4 regions of the Colwellia sp. 6M3 genome follow, and region 3 is predicted to be linked to each of the others. Evidence: predicted binding sites of a transcription regulator. Region 3 holds the regulator's gene; each other region holds the start of a gene.
What was found. Region 3 encodes sigma-54, which starts transcription at its own class of promoters, with help from an activator protein. Its sites were predicted from a motif close to GTTGGCACGNNNNTNGNNT; they were not measured.
Positions count from the first base shown of each region.

Region 1 (4,455 bases), on a different contig from region 3:
TTGGCTATCAACATGGGCTGGCGCTAAGTCAGGTAACTTTTGTAAACGTTTTAATCGGCTTTGTGCTTGTTTTGCTTTACTGGCTTTTGCGCGAAAGCGGTCAACAAAAGAGGTTAAATGCGCCACTTCTTTTTGTTGCTTTTGATACTGAGCATCTTGCTGGGCTAAATGCTCGGCACGTTGACGTTCAAATGCGCTGTAGTTACCAGAATAAAGTTTTGCAGTTTGGTGTTCAATATGGAGTATTTGGCCAATAACATCATCAAGAAAATCACGGTCATGCGAAATAAGTACTAGGGTGCCGGTGAACCTTTTCAGCCAGCGCTGTAGCCAAATAACTGCGTCTAAATCTAAATGGTTGGTGGGCTCATCCAGTAATAATAAATCAGCACGACTTATCAAAGCTTGGGCTAAGTTTAAGCGCATTCTCCAACCACCAGAAAATGACTTTACTGGGTTTGCTAGTTGTTCTTGTACAAAACCTAAACCGTGTAATAACTCGCCTGCTCGTGCTGGTAAACTGTAGCCATTAACGGTGTCAATTTGGTTGATAATGGTTGCTTCAAGAGTCCCGTTATCGTCAGCGCGTGCTTGATCTAATTTGGCTTCTAATTGTCGGAATTCAATATCTCCATCCATAACATAATCTAAAGCCGATCGATCGAGCGCTGGCGTTTCTTGCTTAACGGTAGCAATTTTCCAGCTTGTTGGCATAGAAAGGTTACCCATATCAGCAGGTAGTGCACCTAATAAGCTCGCGAATAAAGAAGATTTTCCACAGCCGTTCGCCCCAACAAGCCCAACCTTATGATTTGGATGTATAGTAAAACTTGATGATTTTATGAGGTATTTTGCGCCTCGGGCTAAACTTAAATCTGTAGCTATGATCATTTATCGTGTCTCATTTTAATGCAGGTTGCTATTGTCGCTTTTCCTTAGGGGGTTGTTCAAGGTAAAATAGAAGCACTGAGCAGATATCTTGCTAAATCTAATTAAATATTTAATAAAATTGAGTGAAAAAGTGAAAAAACGATTTATAGCCGGAGCAACATGCCCAAAATGTAAAGAAATGGACACCATGGGACTCGTTAAGGAGCATGGAGTTGAAACCGTAACTTGTGTAAGTTGTGGGCACCAAATGTCGCAACCTGAAGAGCATGTAGTGCAAGAAGTTAGACCAAATGAGCAAGTTATTGGGATTTTTAAACAAGAGTAACTTTTCTTGCATTGTTAACAGTACTTTTAGCTAGGCTTGATAATATCAGCGTTATCAGACAAAAAGCGTTGTGCTGTCATGTGCAAAAGTTATGGAATAATTAGTAGGGTGACATCAAAAGTGACGAGAATAAATTACGGCATTTGAAAAGCGTTAACACTCAAAATTAAAAAGTTAACCTAAGCACTAAACAGGTTAACTTTTATATACTTATTAGAATCTTACGCACTGGTATTAATAATAGAGTCACTTTCTTCAAGATCAAATTTTTCAAAAACTTTCGCTAATATTGACTGTTTGTTTTCATCACTCAGACTATTGCCATTATTAGATGCTAGAGTTTCTTCTAGTAACTCAGATAGGTAATCCACCATTGAAGTAATTTCTTCTGTGCTTTGTTTTGGCGGCGGGGGTGGCGGTGGTCTACTACCTTCAGAAACATTGGCGAGTTCACCTATGCTTTTGGCGTCAAAACCTGCGCTAGATAATGCTTTTTCAAGTGCAGCACCCGGTTGAATATTAGCTTGTGAAAATGTTTCTATAATACTCAAAGCATCTTCTTGACTAAGGTTTTCAGTATCAAATTCAGATAAGGTCTCAGAAATTAACGACTGCTGATCTGCGGTTAAACTTTGCTCTGTTCTAGCGGGCGGGGGCGGCATTGAACTGCCCAAATTAGTTGTATTAATCAATTTATTTTCCTTAGCGCTTTTGTTTAGCCGGTGGGCGGTGGTTTTTAAACTCTGTTTTACTAATAACACCGTTACTATCGCTGTCGATATCATCAAAAATGCTTTGATGATCACCATTTGGCAAATCTTGCTGAGAAAATTCGTCAAAGTCGACTTCATCATCGCCATTAATATCTATTGATGAAAAAGCGGGTGGAGGTCCTGGTCGGCCTCGGTTTTGTTCTTGTGCTTGTGCCGGAGTTTGACTAAATATAACGAATAGTAACGCCGTGGCTAATACGGTTTTTGATTGCATATACATAATATGTTGTTAATCCTTATCCCAAATTCGGATATAAGGTTATCAACAGAAAATGCAAAAAATGTGCAAATAAAAAGAAAAGTCAGTTAAATTTTGTAACTTAAGCATTAAAGCATTAAAGCACTAAACGATAACCTGTACCGTAAACTGATTGTATCCAGTCTTTGCCATTACTAATGTCACTGAGTTTTTTACGTAATTTTTTTATGTGGCTATCAATGGTGCGATTATTGACGATACGATCATCTGAATACATATTTTGCATGAGTTGATCTCGGGTAAAAATACGTTCGGGTTTACCTGCTAAAGGTTTTAACAGTTGAAATTCAACAGAGGTAAGCGATACTTCGTGATGATGAAACGACACGGTAAGCCGATGTTCATCGAGTATCAGTATATCGGAAGTATTATCAAGTGTTTGTGTTCGTCTAAGTACCGCCTTCACTCTTGCAACGACTTCACGCGGGCTAAAGGGTTTGCAAATATAGTCATCAGCGCCTAACTCTAAACCGAGCAAACGGTCTATTTCTTCTACCTTAGCGGTCACCATCAAAATAGGGACATTTGAAAACTGCCTGATTTCTTTGCACAAATCTATACCATTTTTACCTGGGAGCATAATATCAAGCAATATAGCTTTCGGTTGATTTTTTTTAACCCAATCAATAACGTCATCACCATGATGAATTAAGTGCGGACTATATTCAGTAAGTGCAAAATAATCTGCCAGTAAATTAGCAAGTTTAACTTCATCTTCTACGATTAATATCGAATCTGGCATAGGTTTTCTCTAAGCTAAAGGTAAGGTAATGATAACCGCTAAACCGCCTGAAACAGACTTTTCAGCACTAATTTCTCCTTGGTGAGCGATAACAATATGCTGACAAATAGATAAGCCTAAGCCAAAGCCACCTGTTTCTCGATTTCTCGAATCTTCTACGCGATATAAATATTCAAATAAATGTACAAGATGCTGTTCATCAACACCAATGCCATTATCTTCAAACTTTATGGTAACAGTGCCTTTGTTATTTCCGGCTGAATTTTCTTCTAATTTATTAACCGTGACCGAAACGCTAAGTTCACTTGCTTTCGAGTATTTAATACAATTATTAATAATATTTTCAAATAATTGATAGAGCCTAGTTTTGTCAGCATAAATATTAACTTCTTTAGTATTTAATTCAAGCACAAGTGCAATTTTGGCATTTGATAAATAACCACGATACTTACCTGCTTCGTGCTGAATTAATTGCATTAAATCTTCATGTTGTTTGCGATAACCCATACCGCCGATATCAGTACTGGTTAGTTGATTTAAATCATCAATTAAACACTGTAAATGTTTTACTTCGTCATTAGCAGAAGCAATATTACTATGGGTTAAGGGTCTAACGTTGTCGAGCATGGCCTCTAACTCGCCACGTAGTATAGCGACAGGGGTACGTAATTCATGCGATATATTGGCTAACCAGCGTTTTCTTGCACTTTCATTTTTAGCGAGTGTTAATGCTAATTCATTGTAATCACGACTTAATTCATTGAGTTCATCTTTTCTGTTTAACTGAATTGATTGTTGATAATCGCCTTGGGTAAGTTTATGCATACCACGAGTAATGAGCTTAATCGGTTCAACAATATGTCGAGCAATAGGAAAGGTAACCAGCGCAACAAGGCTCATAACCAAAAAGGCAATTAGCCATAAATATTCTTGTTGTTGCTCAATAAACTCAACTTCATAACCTTGTGTGAGTTGATTACGTTTTGAAATAGCAAAAAAACCTACCACACGCCCCTCAACTTCGATAGCGACCTTTTTATACTCTAAAGTTGGCAGGTAAATGCCGACAACTACCGTTTCGTCAGCAGTTAGCAATGCGTAATGCGCTTCACCTTTGGGTGGTCGAGGAGGCATGTTATCAAAATTATTATGACGAGGAGGAGGCCTTTTCTCAGGCGAGCTCGGTTGAAAACGTGGTTTATTAAATGGCTTTCTGTCGCCTTTAGCAGGTCGGTGATTTTTTTCGACGTCAAAGTCACTGTCTGCAAGTTGTTGAGAAATTAATTGATGAAACCTGCGGTGTTCTCCGGTAATGGAGCGCCAATTATTTTCAACTTTATATTCATCAGCTAGTTGAGTTAGAACCGGTTGTAATGTTTCTACTTCTTTCGAAATAACATATTCAACCATGCCTTTATCAATGCTCCACTGCATTAGCGAAACCAAAACGGTAACTAATACCAAG
Region 1 is NZ_JACGWF010000015.1:32,793-37,247, forward strand. Features, by position in the region: gene H4J50_RS05270 (ATP-binding cassette domain-containing protein) at 1-891, opposite strand, end outside; gene H4J50_RS05275 (YheV family putative zinc ribbon protein) at 1,022-1,216, shown strand; gene H4J50_RS05280 (hypothetical protein) at 1,438-1,908, opposite strand; gene H4J50_RS05285 (EF-hand domain-containing protein) at 1,919-2,209, opposite strand; gene H4J50_RS05290 (response regulator) at 2,325-2,990, opposite strand; gene H4J50_RS05295 (ATP-binding protein) at 3,000-4,424, opposite strand.
Region 1: the regulator sigma-54 is predicted to act here: its motif matches at 2,262-2,280, upstream of H4J50_RS05285 (EF-hand domain-containing protein).

Region 2 (4,455 bases), on a different contig from region 3:
CGTATGAATGAAGGTATTTATTCAAGATTTATGCCAGAGATTTATAGAGAGGTTATTTTTTTTGGTAAACGATGCCAGGATTACAACGGATCATATTAAAATCTTGGCTAATACCTGAAAGCGATTCCGAGGCGCCAAGAAATAAATAACGGTCCTTATTTAACGTACTGTGGATTTGTGAAATTATTTTTGACTTTAACTCAGGAGAGAAGTAAATCAAGACGTTACGGCAGAAAACCAAATCAAAACGCCCCATTAAACTATAACTATTTAATAAGTTAATTTGGCGAAAGCTGACCATGTTTTTAATGAAGTCTTTCACCTTCAGCATACCATTATCACCGGCTTCAAAAAATTGTTTTTTACGCTCTAAAGATAAACCTCGTGAGAGGGCTAAATTATCATAATGAGCATACTTGCAATGTTCTAACATGGTGTTAGAGATATCAGTGCCAATAATTTGAACACCACCAGGAAATGCGCCGGGGTTATTTTGTTGAAATTCATAAACCGCCATAGCAATTGAATAAGGTTCTTGTCCTGATGAGCTTGCCGCTGACCAAATTTTTAATTGTGTTTGTTGGCCTTTAAATTCTGGCAGGATTTTCTTTTTCAAAAGTTCGAAAGGATAGTCGTCACGAAACCATAAGGTTTCATTGGTGGTCATGGCGTCAATAACTGATGCCCGCAGTTGCCGTTTAACCGGATTAAGCGTTTGCGCTACTAAATCAGACAAAGACGCAACATCAAATTTTGCCATCAGTGGTGCTAGGCGACTTTTTACCAAGTACTGTTTACTTTCACCTAAAACAATACCGCATTGCTGCTCTAGAAATATTCTAAACTGATGATAACTTTTATCATCGAGTTGCTTAGTTAACACTAGTTATTATCCACCTTATCTAAAGAATGCAAACAAACATTAAGAAGTTTCATCATGTTTTAACCACTTTTTAACCGCAGTAGCTAACTCGTCAGGATGAAATTTAGGAATAAAATCTTCAGCCCCAACTTTTTCTACCATAGCATTATTAAAAACACCACTGAGTGAGGTGTGTAAAATAACAGGCATATTTTTCATGCGATCATTTTGCTTAATTTCTGCTGTCAGCGTATAACCATCCATTTCCGGCATTTCAATATCAGAAATTAACAAAGCGACTTTTTCGGTGATACTATTTTGACACCCGTCAGCAATTGTTTGTAATTGATCAAGTGCATCTTGACCATTTTTGGCTAACAACATAGTTAAACCTAAAGATTCAAGCGCACGTTTGACTTGGTTGCGCGCCACGGTTGAATCATCGGCGATCATAATGACTCGCTCACCAATTTTTTCGCCCACCGTTGCATCAGCAATACCTTCACTTAACTCTGTTGAAATTGGGTTGATTTCATTGAGGATTTTTTCAACATCAAGAATAGAGACCATTTCGTTGTCAATTTCAGTAACTGCCGTTAGGTAGCTTGATTTTCCTGCCCCTTCTGGCGGTGGCATCATATTTTTCCAACTCACGGTCACAATACGCTCAACACCGGCAACAAGAAAGCCCTGCACGCTGCGATTATATTCAGCAATAATGACAAAGCTATCTTCTGTTTGCTCAATCTCCGGGCCACCAGTAGCTTTACTTAAATCAATAATAGAAATAGTTTGGCCACGAATGTGAGCAACGCCTTTAATAACCTTATCTTGTTTGGGTAATAAAGTCAGTCTAGGACAAGGCATGACTTCACGTACTTTAAAAACATTAATGCCAAAGCGATGCCGCCCATTAAGTTTAAATAGCAACAACTCCAATCGGTTTTGTCCGACTAATTGAGTGCGCTGATTAACTGAGTCTAGTATGCCTGTCATAAGAAACCTCTTTGGTATGCCATTGCAAATATAACAAAGGCACGATTCTTGATTGTACAATCATTAAAACCACTAATGTCTGTGCATAACGTAAATACTTTGACGTTATGTATATTAATTTAAGTTGAGTTGATTTTAGTTAACTAAATTAAGCTTAGACGAGTATTTTTATTTCCCTAGCATTCAAATAAGAAATTATGAGCCAATTAAAGATAATATTAACAATAGCCCTTATATACATAGCCATAGTTAATTCGAGTTCAGCCATGACGTTTGATCGGGAGTATCTCTATAACTTCATCAAAAAACATGTCGAGAATAACGTGAGTTTACCTGCTCAAGGAAAGCTAAATGTCGAAGTATCTGAAATAGATCCTCGCATTTCATTACAATCTTGTGTGTCACCATTAACGGCAAATATACCTGAAAACCATAACGGTAGAAACGTAAATGTTAAAATTGTTTGTTCCGACGAAAATTCTTGGTATTTATATATACCGGTAAAAATTCAAACAATAGTGCCTGTTGTAGTGACACGAATGCGCGTCAGCAAAGGTACTTTACTCAGTCAAAGTAATATAGAACTTATATTTAAAGACTCAGGGCAAATTCGAGGGGCAGTGATGACAGATCCAAGCCTTGCCACTGGTGTGCGCACCAAAAGAAATTTATCTCAAGGTAGCGTTATAACAAATAAAAACACCTGCTTTGTTTGTAAAGATGAGCCTGTGAATATCATTGCTAAGTCAGATAGCTTTGAGATTAAGTCGTTTGGCGTTGCGTTAGACGACGGCAGCTTAGGTGAAATTATATCCGTGCGAAATAAGCAATCTGGACGAATTGTTCAAGGGCAAGTTAGCGCTATTAACCAAGTCGTAATTAATTTATAATAATTGCTTAAGTTTTCTGCTGTTTTGCCGATAAAAGGTTAGAAACCAATAACTGTTGTAAGTAGGATACAATAATGGCTATTAATATCAATAACTTGAGTAACACCAACCAAGTAAAGCAACAAGTTCAAACTAAACAGCAAGTTAGCGAAAATGCAAATACATCGCAACAAGCTAAATTAGCACCGCGCGATTCGGTGTCAATTACCCCACAAGCAAAACAGATGACTGAGTTGCAAAAAAAAGCAGCTGACTCACCAGTGCTAAACCAGAAAAAAATAGCTGAATTAAAAGATGCTATTGCATCTGGTGATTATAAAGTTAACCCAGAAAAACTGGCAGCGAGTATTGCTAACTTTGAATTTGATCTCAACTAACTCGTAAGAAGTAAAGGAGTAATAAGTGTCTGAAAAAATAACACCGCAACAATTGATCTCTCAACAGTTATCTCAGTTGATGCAACTAGAAACGTTATTAAATACAGAGAAAGACGTCCTTCAGAAACAAAACCCTGATGCACTTATTAGTATTACCTCAGATAAAAACAACTTACTGATAGCGATTCAAGAAATTGACAATGCTATAGGACAAAGTTTTGAGTTCAAACAAGAAAAGTTAGCTGGTAATTTCGACACAGAGTTAGCCGATATTGAAGCGTGTTTAGTCCGCTGTAAAAAACAAAACCAAATTAATGGTTTAATCATTCATCAGTCTCAACTCTCAGTTGAACGAATGAAAACCTCTTTATTAGAAAATCATAATAAGTCATCAATGACTTATGATAGCAAAGGAAAAACCTCTGGTGGGCTGAGTAGCCTAGGGTTAAAAGCTTAAGCACTTTTATTTTTAGGTATAAATTTCAGCCACTAATGCTAATAATAAGTGATATGCTTTATCTCTTGACGGTTAGACGATGCATTATAAATTTCATATACATCTTTAAAGTCTAAGCTTAACTCTGTTGTGTAACTGTCACCAACAGGGTAACTTTTTACAACTTTAGCGCCACGAATAATACCTTGTACCGAAGCCTTTAGTAGCTGGTTATCTACCACTAAATTAGACATAGTGGTTTTGCCATCAATACTTTGCCCATAAACTTGTTCAGCAAGCTCGGCATAGGCAGCAATTTTTGATGCTTTCATTGCCATTAACATACGTTGTGTTTTGTGTGTTGAGTTTTGCAAACTAATTGGCGCTTGGCCAATAGCCGTTAATACAGGAAATTGCTCTGGCTTTACATTTTGCCATTCAACATGTCTATCAAACACCGAAGAACATGCGCTCAAAACTATAGCACTTAAAAAAATTGCGATATTATTGCGTAAAGTATTCATATTCACCTTCGATATTGTCATTCTCATCATTGGAGTATTATTTCTGTATAGCAATTGCACGAGCATCATCAGCTAGCATTGCGCTGTCACGTATGATCATGCCATCTTTCATTTTAACATTATCATCATTTTTAAAGTCATCGCCTACAACCCAAGCCGGAATAAAAGACTGAGCAGTTGCAACAACAACACGTGATTGCATACCTATCATCCGAGCATTAACTAAAACCCCTGCTTCTTGTTGCATCATGGTTCCGGTCACTACATAGTCAATTATCTGACGTTCAGGTAATTCTTTCCAATCTCGGCTAAAAACATAGTCACCATCTTCAGTAACTCGAATATGCCCAGTAGTTTTAAAATCAATAAC
Region 2 is NZ_JACGWF010000006.1:61,092-65,546, reverse strand. Features, by position in the region: gene H4J50_RS02760 (protein-glutamate O-methyltransferase CheR) at 53-883, opposite strand; gene H4J50_RS02755 (chemotaxis protein) at 923-1,858, opposite strand; gene flgA (flagellar basal body P-ring formation chaperone FlgA) at 2,125-2,748, shown strand; gene flgM (flagellar biosynthesis anti-sigma factor FlgM) at 2,823-3,125, shown strand; gene H4J50_RS02740 (flagella synthesis protein FlgN) at 3,151-3,582, shown strand; gene H4J50_RS02735 (LPP20 family lipoprotein) at 3,621-4,085, opposite strand; gene H4J50_RS02730 (FlgO family outer membrane protein) at 4,123-4,455, opposite strand, start outside.
Region 2: the regulator sigma-54 is predicted to act here: its motif matches at 1,894-1,912, upstream of flgA (flagellar basal body P-ring formation chaperone FlgA).

Region 3 (4,455 bases):
ATGAGAACATAACGGCTGGCTTGTGTGCTCATAGCAAGTTACGTTGTGGCAACAGGTAAATCGCGATGACGAGACTGCACGTCTTTACGTTCTTTACGCATATTATTTGCGAGTAATTCGGTGATATATACAGAGCGATGCATACCGCCGGTACAACCAACCGCTATAGTAATATAACTGCGATTATTTCGTTCTAGATGCGGTAACCAGGTCATCATGAAGCTATTTATTTGCCAAATAAACTTTGTCACAATAGGTTGGCTAGCAAGGAAATCTTGCACAGGTTTATCTAATCCGGTGAAGCCCTTAAGTTCTTTATCCCAAAATGGGTTAGGTAAAAATCGCGCATCAAATACATAGTCTGCATCTTGTGGTACGCCATGTTTAAAGCCAAAAGATTCAAAAACAACCACCATAGAACCCGATTTTTTACCTAGTATACGCTCTCTAACTAAGTCGGCCAGCTGATGTGGTGATAGTTGGCTAGTGTTGATATATAAATGTGCGCGACTTGCGATAGGTTCAAGAAGCTTTTTTTCTAAGGCTATGGCTTGGTCTAAGGCTATATTTTGTCTAATTAGCGGATGTAAGCGTCGTGTCTCGCTGAAACGACGGATAAGGTCACTATCGTCGGCATCTAAATAAAGTAAACTTAACTCTACTGCATTAGGTAAGTATTCTATAATTTCGGGTACATCGTTAGGATCAGCAGGTAGGTTTCGAACATCTAGGCTGACGGCAACATTTTCATAATCATTAATGACGGTATGAATTAAAGCGGGTAACAAATTAACCGGTATGTTATCTACACAATAGTAGCCCAGATCTTCTAATACGCGTAATGCAACACTTTTACCTGATCCTGAACGACCACTGACTATAATTAACTTCATGGGGACTTAACTCGCCTGTTGGATTAGCTGAAACAGCTCTTGGTTACTTTGGCATTTACGCACTTGTTTGCAAAATTGTTTTTCACGAAAAATTTTTGCGATACTTTGTAATGTACACAGGTGATTTTGGCATTCATTTTCGGGCACAAATAAAGCAATAAAAATGTCCACAGGACGATTATCTATCGCATCAAAATCTATCGGCTCTTCTGTGGTAATAACCACCGCAATGGGTTGGGTAGAATTATCTAAACGTCCATGCGGTATCGCTATGCCATTTCCTATGCCGGTAGAACCCATTCTTTCGCGCTTAACTAGGCTTTCTAGTAGCTGAAAAGTATCGTGTTCAACCAATTTTTCAGCGGCCAGACTACTTAAGTATTCTAGAATACGTTTTTTACTGGAACCCGGTGCTGCACAAATAGTGCATTCCGGGGTTAGGATATCTTGCAACTTCATAAACTTATAAAACCTAAAGCGACTTGGCGCTAATGCTTGTTGATTTTGCCTTTGTATTTCAAAATTTGGCGATCTAATTTATCAATTAATGCATCAATTGATGCGTACATATCGTTATGTTCAGCCTTAGCGTGAACCTCAGAGCCCGTTAAATGCACAGTAGATTCAGCGATCTGGTTCAATTTTTCAACCGTTAGTACCACATGTACATTATTAATGTGTTCAAAGTGGCGCTCTATTTTTTCAAATTTAGCATTAACATAATCACGTAATGAGTCGGTAACATCGACATGGTGTCCAGTAAGATTAATTTGCATAAGCTTCATTCCTCTTTTTTGGTGATTAAGACTGCCTACAATAGGCTTTTACGTTGATTTGACGGCGGTATAGAGAGTGACTCTCGATACTTGGCAATAGTGCGTCTTGCTACTTTAATGCCTTGTTCGGCCAAGATATCGGCGATTTTACTGTCGCTTAATGGCTTTGCGGGTATTTCGGCGGCAACAAGTTTTTTAATTAACTCACGAATAGCGGTTGATGAGCATTCACCACCATTTTCAGTACTTACATGGCTAGAGAAGAAGTATTTAAGCTCAAAAATGCCTCTGGGTGTATGCATATACTTTTGTGTAGTAACACGAGAAATAGTCGATTCGTGCATATCTACCGCTTCGGCAATATCATTTAAAACCATAGGTCGCATAGCTTCAGGGCCATGTTCAAAGAAACCCTGCTGGCGCTGTACAATACAATTGGACACTTTTAACAAGGTATCGTTCCTGCTTTCAAGGCTTTTGATAAACCATTTAGCTTCTTGCAAGTTCGAGCGAATAAATTGACTGTCTGCTGATGATTTCATCGAGCGAGACATGGCAGCATATTGTTGATTTACTGATAACTTAGGTGCTGTGTCTGGGTTTAGCTCTACAGTCCAGCGACCATTTTTCTTTTCAACCGACACGTCAGGAATAACATACTGTTCTTCACTCTTGATAACACTATCGCCCGGGCGAGGGTCTAATGATTGTATTAAGCGAATAACTTCACGTAATTGGTCTTCTTTAATGCGTAACTTTCGCATCAATTGGCGATAATCGCGATTACCCAATAATTCGATATGCTCAGTTACCGCTAACTTACTTTCAGCGAGCCAAGGCGTATCTTTTGAAAATTGGTTGAGCTGAATAAGTAAACACTCTGGAATTGAACGAGCCGCTACGCCCACCGGATCAAAAACGTTAATCCGTTTAAGCACTACTTCAATTTCATCAAGTTCAACACCATCAATGCCTACGCTTTCTAATATCTCGTCTGCAGAAACTGTTAGGTAGCCGGCATCATCTATAGCTTCAATAATAGCGATAGCAATTGTTCTATCGGTATCGCTAAATGGTGTTAGTTCCATTTGCCAAATAAGATGGTCTTGTAAGGAGTCTTTTGTTTCACCCTGATAGGTATAATCTTCTGATGCATGACCAACACCGCCACTGCTCGCACTGGCACTAAAGTTGTCATCCCACGTTGTATCACTATTTAATTCTTCGGGTATGTCAGTTTTTGCTAAGCCTTCTGATGAACTTATTTCATCAATAGTCGGTGCAGAATCTTCGCTGCCATCTGAGGATATTTCTACGCTATCGCCAATACCAGCGGAGTATGCTTCTTCTAAATTGTCAGGGGTGTTTTCTGAATTGTTGTCGGGAGATTCATCAACTTCAAGTAAAGGGTTACTTTCAAGAGCTTCTTGAATTTCTTGTTGTAAATCCAAGGTCGATAATTGCAACAGCTTGATAGCCTGCTGCAATTGCGGGGTCATCGTTAATTGTTGTCCGATACGGAGTTGCAGAGTAGGACGCATTTACGTTTTCTTTTCCCTGTTCAAGTACATTAGTATGTTACCGAGTAAGTCTGTTATTCACTATAGCGTGAATTGTTCACCAAGGTATACATCTCTTACGTGTTGATTTGCAAGTATTTCAGTAGAGTTACCTTCGGCAATAAGCTCGCCGTGACTAACAATATAGGCGTGCTCACAGACATCGAGGGTTTCACGTACATTATGGTCGGTAATTAAGATACCTATGCCACGTTCTTTTAAGTGTAGGATAATTTTTTTTATATCACCTACCGAAATTGGATCAACACCAGCAAAAGGTTCATCAAGGAGAATAAATTTAGGATCTGCAGCTAAAGCTCGCGCTATTTCAACTCGTCGACGTTCACCACCAGACAGGCTCATGCCGAGGTTGTCTTTGATATGACCAATGTTAAATTCTTCTAATAAATGCTCAAGTTTTTCTTCTCTTTCAACGTCGGTTAGCGTTTTACGGGTTTGTAAAATCGCCATTATGTTGTCATAAACCGTTAGTTTGCGAAAAATTGAAGCTTCTTGAGGTAGATAACCAATACCTTTGCGGGCACGTTCATGCATGGGCAATAAGGTTAAATCTTCGTCATTTAAAATAATTGAGCCACTGTCGTTATTAACTAAGCCAACGATCATGTAAAACGAAGTGGTTTTACCCGCGCCATTTGGTCCTAATAAGCCAACAATTTGTCCAGCAGAAACCTTCATACTAACGTTTTTAACGACTTTTCTGCCTTTGTAGGCTTTTGCAAGGCCAATGGCTGATAATGTTGAAGTAGACATTTACTCTTGCTTGTCCTTAGATTTTTTTGGCGGTTCAGTTTTATTTTTTGGCTGCAATACTGTTTCAACCTTAGCATTTTCTAAGCTTTCGGCATTGACATATTCAGTCTCGAAGTTATAGGTGATTTTACTGCCACTTACTTCACTACCTTCTTGGCGTAACAAAGCATTACCTGAAATAACAACCGTATTCAAATCAGGTTCATAACGAATTTCATTGGCTTGTAAATTGATAGGGCTACCATCTTGCAGCGTTTGCTCAAATGTCGCAGGAGAACCTTTCGCAATATAAATTTTATTATTGCTTTTATCTTGAGTTATCACCTGTACGAGTTCGGCATTAATTGTCAGCGAACCTTGAGAGATAATGACATTATCAATATAACTGAATATTTTATTTTTCAGATCAGCTGCTTGGCGTGAAGAAGAAATTTTAATTTCTTGGTCAACATC
Region 3 is NZ_JACGWF010000003.1:37,182-41,636, reverse strand. Features, by position in the region: gene H4J50_RS01295 (HPr family phosphocarrier protein) at 1-32, opposite strand, end outside; gene rapZ (RNase adapter RapZ) at 39-893, opposite strand; gene ptsN (PTS IIA-like nitrogen regulatory protein PtsN) at 900-1,352, opposite strand; gene hpf (ribosome hibernation promoting factor) at 1,382-1,669, opposite strand; gene H4J50_RS01275 (RNA polymerase factor sigma-54) at 1,705-3,210, opposite strand; gene lptB (LPS export ABC transporter ATP-binding protein) at 3,271-4,002, opposite strand; gene lptA (lipopolysaccharide transport periplasmic protein LptA) at 4,003-4,455, opposite strand, start outside.

Region 4 (4,455 bases), on a different contig from region 3:
CTGGTTTAATCGAATTATATAAAGTAAAACCATCTACTCAAAATGCAAACTTTGTTTATACTGCATTTATGGAACTAAATAGAAGTAAGAACGCTTTAGATTTTTTGAAAAAACGTGTAACTGAATATTCAGATGATTATTTTTCTAAAGCCTTGCTAGCGCAACTTGCTATCGACTCAGACAGTAAACTTGCTCAAGCTACTTATAGAGAATTACTGGTTATATATCCCAATAATATTCAGTACCTAAATAACTTGGCTTGGATACACCTTAAAAACAATCAAAGTGAAGATGCTTATGTAATTGTATCTAAGGCGCTGAAGTTACAACCAGAAAACCCATCAGTTTTAGATACCGCGGCTTTGATACAGTTGGAAAGGGGTAATATAGATATAGCTCAACAATTAATTAAAAAGGCTTATTTATTAGCACCCTATGATAACGATATAAAGCTGCATTATTTGTCAATTACCAAGTAGTAAAGTTAATCTTTATTGTTTTACTCCAATGAACCTTCAAATTTCCCATTCTGATCTGGGTTAACGCATAAAAATAAAACACCTGATGTGCTCCATCATGTGTTTTATTTTTATGTGTCCTTTGTTGGTTATATATCATCACAGAGTCCCTCAATCCCTCAACCATTTTCGTTGTATCTTTTTATGTCTTTGCGCTTTACCATTAAGTAAGTATTAATTCTTCGGTATGCCTTTGATGCGCTCAGTTAGCGTGCTTTTAACACAATAGTCATTGTCGGGCATCAATCAATTGATATAGAGTTTCTGGAAGAGTTTCAGGTTTTAGTATTGGTTTGAGCGATACCAGCACCTTTTCTAATGGAGTACTAATACATTATTTGTTTTTCTATTTTTCGGCTTTTTCAATGTGGTACTTTACAGAGTTGCACTTAATTTAAAGCGAGGAAGTAATTTTTGAGTACGTTTAGTGGTTCACTCCAAGAACTTACCAATTAATTGCTGGGTAAGTGTCAATCTTATTTAGGGGCGGGTCAGTATTTAGACAAAAAAAAGCCTTCATCAAGAAGGCTTTTATGGTCACTTAAATATAATTAAGATTTACGACGACGAGCTGCACCAGCTAAACCTAGTAAACCAAGGCCAAGAATAGCAATTGAAGAAGGCTCTGGAACATTAAACGCTATTTGACCGTTTAAGTCAGTTGTACGAGTTGCGCTTGTAGTATCACCGTTGTATGGAGCGTTTGGCGTTGCAATTGAAAAGTCAAAGTCCCAAGTTACATTTGCAGTAGTCGTATCAGCCCAAATGTCATAAAAGTTGGTAAAACCATTAGAAGCAACAGAGCTTTCGAAGAAAGTAGTAGCATCTGCAGCTGTGTTACCTTGGTCTGTTGCATTAGCATACCAAGAGTAATCTACAATACCCGACATATTAACGTTAGCTGGTTCAACTTGTCCACCACCAACTAAAAGACGAGCCATTTGTTCTGTGTTGCCAGTGCTTTGTTCTACATAAAAAAGATCAACATAACCTGCGGCATTAAAGTTAGGGAAGCCCATAGTGTAACCACCAGTCAAACCTGTATATACTACATTTAAGAACCAAGTTGAATTGAAACCAGAGTTAAAAACACCATTTTGTCCGCCAGGTAATAAACTAGTAACTACACCAGTACCTGCTTCTGTAAATGTAGAGGTAGGAATTGTAGGCTGACATTCAGTACCTGAACAAGTACCACCAGCAAGAGTAGAAGTAGCCTGAAGGTTAACCTGTAGTTCAGTCGCAGCACCTGTAGTACCAGTAGTACCAGAATTAATAATTACGTTTGCGTTTGCAAAAGTACCAACAGAAGCCACGGCTGCTGTACACAATAATTTAGTAAATGTTTTCATTTTAAATCCTTTAAAGTTGTAGCAACTTATCGTTAGTTATTTGTTTCTGAGTTGAATAATGCAACTAAGGTGCCATGTTTTTAAGTTGCTGTTTTGTTTGTTTATTATATTTCAGTTGAAGTGATGTAAGCATGTAGTGTAAAAATATCTGACACTGTTATGTGATTTTAACAACACTTGCGATTACCTTGGTGGTAGTAGTAAACCTTTATTTCATTTAGCTAGGCGTAAATAAATTTATCTCGTTATTATCTTAATGGTATAAATTATGTCTAGCAATAAACAGGTTATTGTCCCGGTGAATATAATTCACTCTAATTAACCACTACATTATTAATATTGCCAAAGGCTATTTTAATACAATTTTTTTGACGATATGAAACATTATTCTTGGGATGAGACCCCCATTACCAAATGGTAGCCATGTTTTTTTAAATTTGTTTCGGTAAGCATCAAAGTGTAACCCATAAGGTGCTGCAATTATTTCTCCGCGCGCTAATAAAATTTTCAACGCGTATGTTTCTGCTATGCCTGCGCAAAGATTAACTGCCATAGGCGTTGATGGACCACGTTTTTCTTTAAAGTTTACTCGGCTGTTATCTACTAGGTAAGGGCGTTGTAACATTGCAGGAGATAGGCCTACTAGGAATTGAATAAGTTGTTCATCTTCAGTTTGCTTGTCTTCAAAACGAAAATATTCTTCGTAAGACATTTTGCCGGGCATAAAACATAGAAATGCAGCTCCCATGCCGAGCGGTGCGGCAGTAATTACTGGGATGTTTTTTTCATAACATTTTTTAAACACTGTTTTTCTTGCTTGCAAAGCAAAAAAGTCTAAGGCATCAACATACAGATCAACACCTTCAAGAAATTCGTCAACGTTATGTTCAAAAATGCCTTCAGGAAAGCACTTTATATTTGCTTCAGGGTTTATATCAAGCGCCATACGCTGCATAACATCAACTTTTTGCTCACCTAGGGTCGACATAAATGCGCCGGATTGACGATTAAAGTTATGTACTTCAAAATCATCAAAGTCAGAAATGTAAAAATTTCCGACACCTAGTCTAGCTAATGTCAGTAAATGTACACCACCGACACCACCGGCACCTGCTATGGCTACTTTTTTCCCTCTAAGAGTTTGTTGTTCTTCTTCTGTAACCCAGCCAATATTTCTCGAAAAGGCTTTTTCATAGTTAAACATTAACATTCCTTTTAAGCTTGTAATGACGTGAACAACTGAAAGAATAAACTATATTCTATAAGCGATGTAATAAATATACACCCAGATAAGTGTATTGTATAAGTGTTGATTATTTAAATTTCATTTTAAAAGAGAAATTAATGCTTTATTATCATACTTTAATGAAGATGCTATTAAACCCAAAACAGGAAGTTTAAATGAATTTTTCGAAATCAATAATCTGTGTAAGTGTTATTTTTGTTTTGTTTGCATGCTCTGACAATGAATCGGCGCAAACTTATATTGAACAAGCAGAGAAAGCTATAATTGAAAAGCAAAGTAATACGGCTATTATTTCATTAAAAAACGCACTTAAAGTTGATGATAAAAATGCTTATGCGAGGTTTTTACTCGGCCGATTATATTTAAGTACAGGCGATGCAGAAAACGCTGTTAAAGAGTTAGAACGCGCTAGTAAATTAAACTATTCTGTAGATCAAGTTATTCCTCTGTTGGCTCGAGCCTATATATTAACTGAATCAGACTTAGATGTTTTAGCATTGAACAAACAGGAAGAATTTTTATCTCAGTTAAGCCCGCAATATCTTGCATATAAAACACTAGCATCGTTACGAACTGGAGATAATGAGTTAGCTCAAGCATCGGTGGATACTGCGCTGTCTTTTTCTCAAGCAGATAATTACAGTATGTTGGCAAGTGCTTATTTAGAATTTTCGAAACAAAATATTCAACAGGCAAGAACGTTAGTTGAGCGCATATTAATTGCAAATCCGGGTAATGTTGATGCACTGATGTTGCAAGGTCAAATTGCAACAGTTGAACAAGATTATACTTTGGCGGTGAATAGCTTTCAAGAATATCAAGAAATGCAGCCCAATTCTGGCAAAGTACAGCTATTTATTGCCGATGCGCTGTTAAAAAATGGCCAGTTTAAAGCAGCAGAAGAAATTGCAGATACTATTTTAGCTAGGGTGCCGACACAGCCTTTTTTACAATATATTAAGGCAACAGTACGTTTTGAAGATAAAGATTATGTAGCAGCAAGCCGCTTTGCTGTTCAATCGTTAAATTCTGGGTTTAACTCTTTTAGCTTAAAACTAGTGGCTGGAGCAAGTGCGTTTTATTTAAAAAACTATGAACAAAGTGTTAATTATTTAACAGATTTAATGCCTTACATTTCAGATGAACATCCCGCTAAAAGAATGCTCGCGGTGAGCCAATTACAGTTAGGCTTTATTGATGATATTAGCGAAACATTGAGTGGCTACGATGTTAAAAATAAATTGAATGCTCAATTTTTGGCAACAATGAGTTATGAGCTACTTGAAGTCGGGGCATTGGAAGAAGCAAAAGAGATAGCCAATTATGCTTCAGGCTCAAC
Region 4 is NZ_JACGWF010000074.1:2,701-7,155, reverse strand. Features, by position in the region: gene prsT (XrtA/PEP-CTERM system TPR-repeat protein PrsT) at 1-479, shown strand, start outside; gene H4J50_RS19695 (PEP-CTERM sorting domain-containing protein) at 1,070-1,870, opposite strand; gene H4J50_RS14360 (ThiF family adenylyltransferase) at 2,220-3,074, opposite strand; gene prsT (XrtA/PEP-CTERM system TPR-repeat protein PrsT) at 3,272-4,455, shown strand, end outside.
Region 4: the regulator sigma-54 is predicted to act here: its motif matches at 1,929-1,947, upstream of H4J50_RS19695 (PEP-CTERM sorting domain-containing protein).